Regions from separate parts of the Pseudoalteromonas sp. P1-8 genome, predicted to be linked through region 1. Evidence: predicted binding sites of a transcription regulator. Region 1 holds the regulator's gene; the other holds the start of a gene.
What was found. Region 1 encodes FliA, which starts transcription of late flagellar genes. Its sites were predicted from a motif close to CTAAAGNTNNNNNNNNNNNNGCCGATA; they were not measured.

Region 1 (4,431 bases):
ACAGTTGCAAAATTAGCTGCACTGGGTGCACAAAAATATGGTGCTGATAAAGTGGCGTTGATCACCACTGATACCTACAGAATTGGTGCCTACGAACAATTGGCTACTTATGGTCGTATTATTGGCTGTGGTGTTAAGCAGGTAAAAGATGCGAATGAATTAGCTGAAGTGTTATACCATTTACGTAATAAGCGTCTAGTATTAATAGACACAGCGGGTATGAGCCAACGTGATTTACGTTTAACTGAGCAGTTAAATACCCTAATGCGTAATCAGCGTGTTGATATTCGTAGTTATTTAGTATTAAGTGCTACAGCACAGATAAATGTGTTGCAAGAAACCGTAAGACACTTTAAAAAGGTTCACCTAAGTGGCTGTATCTTCACTAAATTGGATGAATCTTTAAGTTTAGGTGAGATTATTAGCATAGCGATTCAAAATCGCCTGCCAATAGGGTATCTTACTAACGGTCAGCGCGTTCCTGAGGATATTCGCGTAGCGAATGCTGAAAAACTAGTGAAAAAAGCTGAACAATTGTATTTAAAACGAGCAAAAGCACAACATTCAAGACGTCAAGCAGTAGCGTCGAACACAGTAGGGATGTATGATTAACACAGTATTAGATCAAGCAAGCGGCCTGCGCAAAATGAATCAAAATAATAATAGTGGCGTTAAAGTTATCGCTGTTACTGGCGGTAAAGGTGGAGTGGGTAAAACCAACGTTTCACTCAATACCGCAATCGCATTAGGTCAGCAAGGAAATCGTGTATTAGTATTAGATGCCGATTTAGGTTTGGCAAACTGTGACGTAATGCTTGGCCTTCGTGTTGAACGTAATTTATCTCATGTTTTGTCAGGCGAGTGTGAGCTTGACGAAATTCTTGTTGAAGGCCCTGCGGGCATCAAAATTGTACCAGCAACGTCTGGTTCACAAAGCATGGTTGAATTAACGCCATCTGAGCATGCAGGCCTTATTCGCGCTTTTAGCGAGTTAAATACCGAGTTTGATATTTTAATTGTCGATACCGCCGCAGGTATTTCTGACATGGTATTAAGCTTTTCTCGTGCAGCCCAAGACGTTGTTGTGGTTGTATGCGATGAACCTACCTCAATTACTGATGCTTACGCACTTATTAAAGTGCTTAGCCGTGAGCATGGCGTATATAAATTTAAAATTGTTGCCAATATGGTGCGCAGTTTGCGTGAAGGGCAAGAATTATTTGCTAAACTTTCAAAAGTAACGGATCGTTTTTTAGATGTTTCAATGGAGTTGGTAGCAACCATTCCTTATGACGAGAACATGCGTAAATCTACGCGACGTCAAAAGGTGATTGTTGAATTATTCCCGAACTCACCGGCAGCGGTGGCGTTTAAAACATTAGCAACAAAAGCAGTTAAGTGGCCGATCCCTAATCAACCGTCTGGCCATTTAGAATTTTTTATTGAAAAACTAGTAAACGGCTAACTATGACAACATCGGTGAATAAAGCGATGGGATATCAATCAGCACAGAATTTAAATGCGATTGTCGAAAAACATGCCTCTTTAGTCAAAAAAGTGGCGTGCCATCTAATTGCTCGTTTACCTGCCAGTGTGCAACTCGATGATTTAATTCAATCAGGTATGATAGGCCTAATTGAAGCGTCAAAAAACTTTGATGCTAGCAAAGGTGCTAGTTTCGAAACCTTCGCTGGAATTCGTATTCGTGGTGCGATGTTAGACGAAATTCGTAGAGGTGACTGGGCGCCACGCTCAGTTCACCGAAATGCCCGCCTTGTGGCTGAAACCATTTCCGAATTAGAAAGCACTTTAAATCGTGAGCCCAAAGATACTGAAGTCGCTGAAAAACTTGATATTACGCTAGATGAGTACCATCATATTCTACATGATGTAAATTCGAGTAAAGTATTAGGTATTGAAGATTTAGGTGTAGATGAAGACGTCATCACACCAGTAGGTCAGGATTTAGGACTAGACAAACCGTTTAATAACGTTAAAAATGAGCGGTTTAACCAGTCTCTATTAACGGCTATCCAATCGTTACCAGAAAGAGATGCTCTCGTTTTGTCTTTGTACTACAACGACGAAATGAACTTAAAAGAAATAGGACACATACTCGATGTTAGCGAGTCGCGTGTGAGTCAAATACATGGTCAGGCGATGATTAAGCTCAAAGCAAAAATCAATGACTGGATTAATTAGTAGTAAGTAAATAAAGGTTCAAACCTCACCGGAGGATGTTTTGGATAAAAACATGAAAATTCTTGTTGTTGATGATTTTTCTACAATGAGACGTATCATTAAAAATCTATTAAGGGATTTAGGTTTTACCAATGTGCAGGAAGCTGACGACGGTTCAACAGCATTGCCAATGCTACAAAATCAAGAATTTGATTTTGTTGTAACAGATTGGAACATGCCTGGTATGCAAGGTATTGATTTGTTACGTGCAATTCGTGCTGATGATAGCCTTAAGCATATTCCTGTATTAATGGTGACAGCTGAAGCGAAAAAAGAACAAATTGTTGCTGCTGCTCAAGCAGGTGTTAATGGCTATATCGTTAAACCATTCACTGCTGCGACACTTAAAACCAAATTGGAAAAAGTGTTTGAACGTTTAGGTTAATCTAAGGGGAGAGGCTTATGTCAGCACTTGCTGCGCCTCAAATAAGTTTAGAGCAAGCTCGTCAACTTGTTGAGTATCTTGAAAATGGTGAACAAGAAAAAGCAGATAAGCTCATTCTTGACGCTGCATCAAAAGAACAATCAGAGTTGTTTGCTGAAGTCGGCAAATTGACGCGTCAGCTTCATGAAGCGTTAAAAAACTTTGACCTAGATACTCGTCTCACTGATTTAACTACCGACGCGATCCCAGACGCTAAGCAGCGCTTAAATTATGTTATGGAAATGACAGAAAGCGCCGCCAATAAAACCATGGATGCGGTTGAAGCAAGTTTACCAATAGCGCAACAACTTGCTGATGAAATTGCCGCAATCAAACCTACGTGGGATCGTTTAATGAACCGAGAAATTGAACTCGGTGAATTTAAATCGTTATGTCATAGCTTAGATAAGTTCATGAATAACTCGCATACCAAAACCGATGAGCTCCAAGGTTTGATGACTAATGTGCTGATGGCGCAGGATTATCAGGATTTAACCGGACAAGTTATTCGCCGTGTTATTGAGTTGGTGCGAGAGGTAGAAGACAGTTTAATTAATCTCTTAACTGTGTTTGGCAGTCAAGAAGATGGTCATCAACAACAAGAAAAACAGGCCATAGAAAAAGCACCTGCAACAAGTGACACACTAGCAGGTCCTGAAGGGCCAATTATTGATAAAGAGTCTCGCGATGATGTTGTCTCAGGACAAGATGAAGTCGATGATCTATTATCAAGTCTGGGCTTCTAAGAGGAGAGTAGCTGCATGAGCTTTGAAGTCGATGAAGATATATTACAGGATTTCCTTGTTGAAGCAGGAGAAATCTTAGAGCTTTTGTCAGAGCAATTAGTCGAGCTTGAAAACAACCCAGAAGACAAAGATCTATTAAACGCCATTTTTAGAGGCTTCCATACTGTTAAAGGTGGTGCAGGCTTCTTAAGTATGACTGAGCTTGTAGATGCGTGTCATGGTGCAGAGAATGTTTTCGATTTATTACGTCAAGGTGTACGCAGTGTAACACCAGAACTAATGGACGTAATTTTACAGGCTCTCGATACTATCAACGAAATGTTCGCTACGATTCAAAATCGCGAACAGCCAGAGCCTGCAGATCCAGCCCTATTAGAAGTCCTTCATAAATTAAGTCAGCCACCAACCGCAGAAGAGCTTGCAGGTGAAGACTTATCTGTAGCAGAGGATGTTGCAGTTGCACCTGAAGAACCCGCAGTTGAAGAGCCTGCTGTTGATACGCCTGAAGTCACAGCAGATACAGCAACAGACAATATCGATGAAGATGACCCGTTTGCGTTTGATATGTTATTTGATGGCGGCGGTCTTGCAGATAGCAGCGCTGAGCCTCAAAATATTGACGAAATCACCGAAGACGAATTTGAAAGCTTACTAGATGAACTGCATGGCAAAGGGCAAGGTCCAGCAGCGACTGCTCCTGAAGCAATTAGCAGTGATAGTGACGATATTACCGATGATGAATTTGACAGCTTATTAGACGAACTGCATGGCGTTGGTAACTTCGGTGAAGTAAAACAAGATACTTCTGCTCAGCCTGAAGCAGCAAAACCAGCACAGCCGGCTCCTCAAGCACCTGCAGCAGATACTTCAAGCAATGACTCAGACGATGAAATTAGCGATGACGAGTTTGAAGCGCTGCTTGATGAATTACACGGTAAAGGTACTGCTCCTCAGTCTTTAGAAACGGCTTCGCCAGAAAAAGCGCCTGAACCACCAAAAGCAGAACCTGCAAAACCAGCA
Region 2 (4,431 bases), on a different contig from region 1:
AGATTTTGTGCGGATATGCTTGATGACCCACATCCCATACTAAACGATCTTCAGGAGTGTTATAAACATAATGCAGCGCAACGGTTAGTTCAACAGTGCCTAAACCTGATGCTAGATGACCACTACTTTGCGAAACTGAATTAAGTAGGTATTCGCGTAACTCTTTACTAAACGCAGGTAACTTGTCTTGCGCTAAATCACGCAGCTGTGCTGGTTCGTCAACCAAACTTAATAATGGATACTTGCTACTATCAAGTGTCATGATTTTTTATACATCCTTCGCTAACCAGAGTGCATTATAGCCCATTGCTGCTCTGATTTTTTAGTTATTTTGTCTTTCTTTTTTAGGCATTAATAATTACGTTCAACGATATAGCTAGCAAGGCTCGCCAGTTCGCTGGTGTCGTAATCAATTGCCTCAAGAGCTTGATGAGCTTGAGCTAGTAAATCTTGTGCTTTTTGCTTTGCACCAGCCATACCTAATAAAGCAGGGTAAGTTGCTTTATTAGCCGCAATATCTGAGCCTTGTGGCTTACCTAATGTTTCAGTATCAGCTTCTACATCAAGGATATCGTCTTGTACCTGAAAAGCTAGCCCTATTGCTTGGCCAAATAGGTTTAATTGCGCGAGAGTATGTTCATCACAGCTTTTTGCACTCAATGCACCGAGTGTAATAGCACAATTAAGCAAGGCGCCCGTTTTTAGCTGATGAATGCGCTCTAACTGCGCAACGGTAATTTCTTTATCGGTCGCTTCAATATCCAGCGCTTGCCCACCTACCATACCTTCAATACCTGAGGCTTTGCTTAATGAGGCAATCATTTTTACTTGCTGGCTCGCAGGAACGGCAAATTGATGGTTGGCAATTAAATCAAATGCCAGCGTTTGTAATGCATCGCCCGCGAGTATGGCTTGCGCTTCGCCATAAACAATATGACAGGTAGGGCGGCCACGTCTTAAGTCATCATCATCCATGGCAGGTAAGTCATCATGGACTAAAGAGTAGCTATGAATACACTCAATAGCGGCAGCAAGAATATCAAGATCGGTCTTGTCTGCGCCCATCATTCGACCCGTTGCGTATACAAGGTATGGACGTAAGCGCTTACCACCATTTAAAACACCGTAATGGGTGGCTTCTTTGATGGTTTTTTCGGTATTAAGTGGTAGTTCGAAATAGCGATTTAAATGTGCTTCAACGTCTTCACGAGCGCGTTGTAGTTGTTCTTTTAATTGCACTTAATTAGTCCAAGTTTGAATCAAAATTGCTAAGAGGAGCTTGGCTATCGTTACCCATTAAAATGGCAACCTTTTGTTCGGCTTGCTGTAACTTACCAGACGAAGCATTCGCCAGTGCAATGCCGCGTTCAAATTGTTTTAGCGATTGTTCTAGTGACAATTCACCTTGCTCCATTTGCGCAACAATTTGAGATAATTCATCCAGCGCTTCTTCAAAGCTTAAGTTTTCTGGTTTCTTTGTTGCCATTGTGGCCTCGATAGCTGTTAGAAAGTGAGGCCAATTTTAGGGGGAATGCTAAACTAGGTCAAAGAATGATGTGTTTTTTTACGCATAATCCATTTTCAATATGCTATTTTTACGGTTTTAGATACAGCTTAAACTTGTAGCTTAAAAATCTTACATTAAAATAAAATTAATTCATTTAATGATTTAAGTATTTCAACTGCTTGCCGATAAGCAGTTAATAATAAAAATTTGATACCTGAGGGTGTCGTGTAATTGTTCCTCTGGAGGGGTATGTGGATTTAGCAACCATAATAGGTATTCTTGGTGCCATAGGCTTAATTGCTATGTCGATGGTGTTAAGTAGTGACGGCCAAGTTGCAATGTTTTACAACACGCCTTCGGTGGTCATTGTATTTGGTGGTTCGATTTTTATCGTATTATCGAATTTCACTATGGGGCAATTTTTGGGCATAGGTAAAGTCGCTGCAAAAGCCTTTATGTTCAAAATCGAATCTCCAGAAGAATTAATTGAAAAAGCAGTAGAATTAGCTGATTCAGCACGTAAAGGTGGTTTCTTAGCATTAGAAGAAGCCGAAATCCCCAACGGTTTTATGCGCAAAGGGGTCGATATGTTAGTGGATGGTCATGATGCTGATGTTGTTCGTGCCACCCTACAAAAAGATATTTCTCTTACAGCTAACCGTCATGAACTAGGGGCTGGGTTATTTAAATCACTTGCCGATATTGCCCCTGCGATGGGTATGATCGGTACGCTAATCGGTTTGGTTGCTATGTTATCAAACATGGATGACCCAAAAGCAATCGGCCCTGCAATGGCGGTTGCACTTTTAACTACTCTCTATGGTGCGTTCTTAGCAAACGTTGTTGCTATTCCAATTCAGGTAAAACTAGAGCTACGTAAAGACGAGGAAGCGCTTAATCAACGTTTAATTCTCGACGCGGTACTAGGTATTCAAGATGGTCAAAACCCGAAAGTAATTGAAGGTATCTTGAAAAACTACTTAGCTGAATCAAAACGTAAAGTTGATACCGAGGAGTAGGGCATGTCAGATCAAGAGTGCAAATGTCCACCACCGGGTTTACCCGCCTGGATGGGAACCTTCGCAGATTTAATGTCATTATTAATGTGCTTCTTTGTACTCTTGCTTGCTTTCTCAGAAATGGACGTACTGAAGTTTAAGCAAATTGCCGGCTCCATGAAGTTTGCTTTCGGTGTACAAAATAAAATTGAAGTAAAAGATATTCCAAAGGGAACCTCGGTCATTGCCATGGAGTTCACTCCGGGTAAACCTGAACCCACACCTATTGAAACGATTCAACAACAAACCGTAGAAATGACGCAACAAATGCTTGAGTTTCAGGCTGGCGACGAAAGCTCTGCCGGTGGTCGACAAGAACAGCGCGGTAATAAACGAGGTGGTGAATCGCAAAGTACGGCTCAGCAACAAGCTTTAGAACAGTCAATTTCAGCAGCTGATCAAGAACAAACAAATGAACTTGTGAAGAAAATTGCTCAGCAACTAGAACAGCAAATTATGGATGGTGCGATTGAGCTCGAGTCATTAGGCCAGCAAATTATTATTCGTATCCGTGAGAATGGCTCATTCCCATCAGGTAGTGCTTTTTTACAGCCAAAATTTAAACCTATTATTCGTGATATTGCTACGCTGTTAAAAGATGTGCCGGGTGAAATAACCGTGTCAGGTCACACTGATGACTTCCAAGTATCGAATGAACTTTATACTAATAATTGGGATTTATCATCAAAACGTGCGGTGGCAGTTGCCAGTGAAATGGAAAAAGCGCCCGGTTTTGATAAATCTCGTATGATGGTGGTAGGTCACGCAGAAACAAGGCCTCTTGTACCGAATGTGACCGATGAAGATCGCAAGCGTAATCGCCGTGTTGAAATCTCTATTATGCAAGGTAAAGCACACGAGTCTGACCCTATTGATGTAAGGCAATAAATCAATTAAAGTGAAACTTCATTAACACATGTAATGGAGTATAAAAATGAAAAAAGTTGATAAATATAGCTATATGCCAGGCAATGGTGATGGCGGTGATGATGATAAAACTGATTAAGGCACTGCATTTTGCCTGATTGGTTTGTAGAAGTTAGAGTTATATTAAGCAATAGCTGGGTGTTCATTTTGAGCCCGGCTATTATTATTTTTTACCTTCGTAAAGATTGGCCCGCTTTCTATTTCTCTATCATTACTGCTGCTTTTTTCCTTTATGGAACTCTTATTTATTCTGCTTTAAGAGAGTTTGATGATATCTATATCTGGCGCTATGTAGTCTGGGCTTTTAATGATATTGCTTGGATGGCAATCATTGCTTACTTGGGTATTAAAGATAAAGTCTACTTATGGCAAAGTGTTTTAGGGCAGTTGGTTGTGATAATGGCGCCCATTCTACAGTTGTTCCGTTTAGTTGACCGCCACCTTTGGGATTTGTCTTACAGCACCTACATGTACAAGACCCTGCTACCGCTAATCAATATTGGTACTGTGGTCGTATGTTACCTACCGCTTATCTACCTCTTTACTCGACGAAGCCAGCAAGCATAAGGCGTTTCTTCGTTAAAAATCCTGTGCTAGACTACTGTTTATAAAAACAGTATTTAGTGTTGCGTTATGAAACTTTACATTGCCGAAAAACCATCCTTGGCGCGAGCCATTGCAGATGCACTGCCAAAACCACAAAAAAAGCATGATGGCTATATAGAGCTAGGTAATGGTGATTGTGTCTCATGGTGTATTGGTCATTTGCTTGAACAAGCAGAACCCGATGACTACGATGCAAGTTTTAAAAAGTGGCGGTTTGAGCATTTACCTATCGTGCCTGAACAGTGGCAATTAAAGCCTAAATCAAAAACACGTAAACAACTCACTGTATTAAAAAAGCTAATCAAGCAGGCAAATATAATTGTTCATGCCGGC

Region 2: pomA (flagellar motor protein PomA) is a predicted target of FliA. The motif match lies at 1,669-1,695, and genes of this name have one in related genera.

What each region holds. Positions count from the first base shown of each region.
Region 1 covers NZ_LJSO01000003.1:216,362-220,792, forward strand. The annotation lists gene flhF (flagellar biosynthesis protein FlhF) at 1-612, shown strand, start outside; gene AN213_RS06365 (MinD/ParA family protein) at 605-1,465, shown strand; gene AN213_RS06370 (RNA polymerase sigma factor FliA) at 1,492-2,202, shown strand; gene cheY (chemotaxis response regulator CheY) at 2,243-2,626, shown strand; gene AN213_RS06380 (protein phosphatase CheZ) at 2,644-3,411, shown strand; gene AN213_RS06385 (chemotaxis protein CheA) at 3,427-4,431, shown strand, end outside.
Region 2 covers NZ_LJSO01000002.1:394,613-399,043, forward strand. The annotation lists gene dxs (1-deoxy-D-xylulose-5-phosphate synthase) at 1-262, opposite strand, end outside; gene ispA ((2E,6E)-farnesyl diphosphate synthase) at 352-1,239, opposite strand; gene xseB (exodeoxyribonuclease VII small subunit) at 1,244-1,486, opposite strand; gene pomA (flagellar motor protein PomA) at 1,759-2,526, shown strand; gene AN213_RS05310 (flagellar motor protein MotB) at 2,530-3,453, shown strand; gene AN213_RS05315 (hypothetical protein) at 3,583-4,059, shown strand; gene AN213_RS05320 (DNA topoisomerase III) at 4,126-4,431, shown strand, end outside.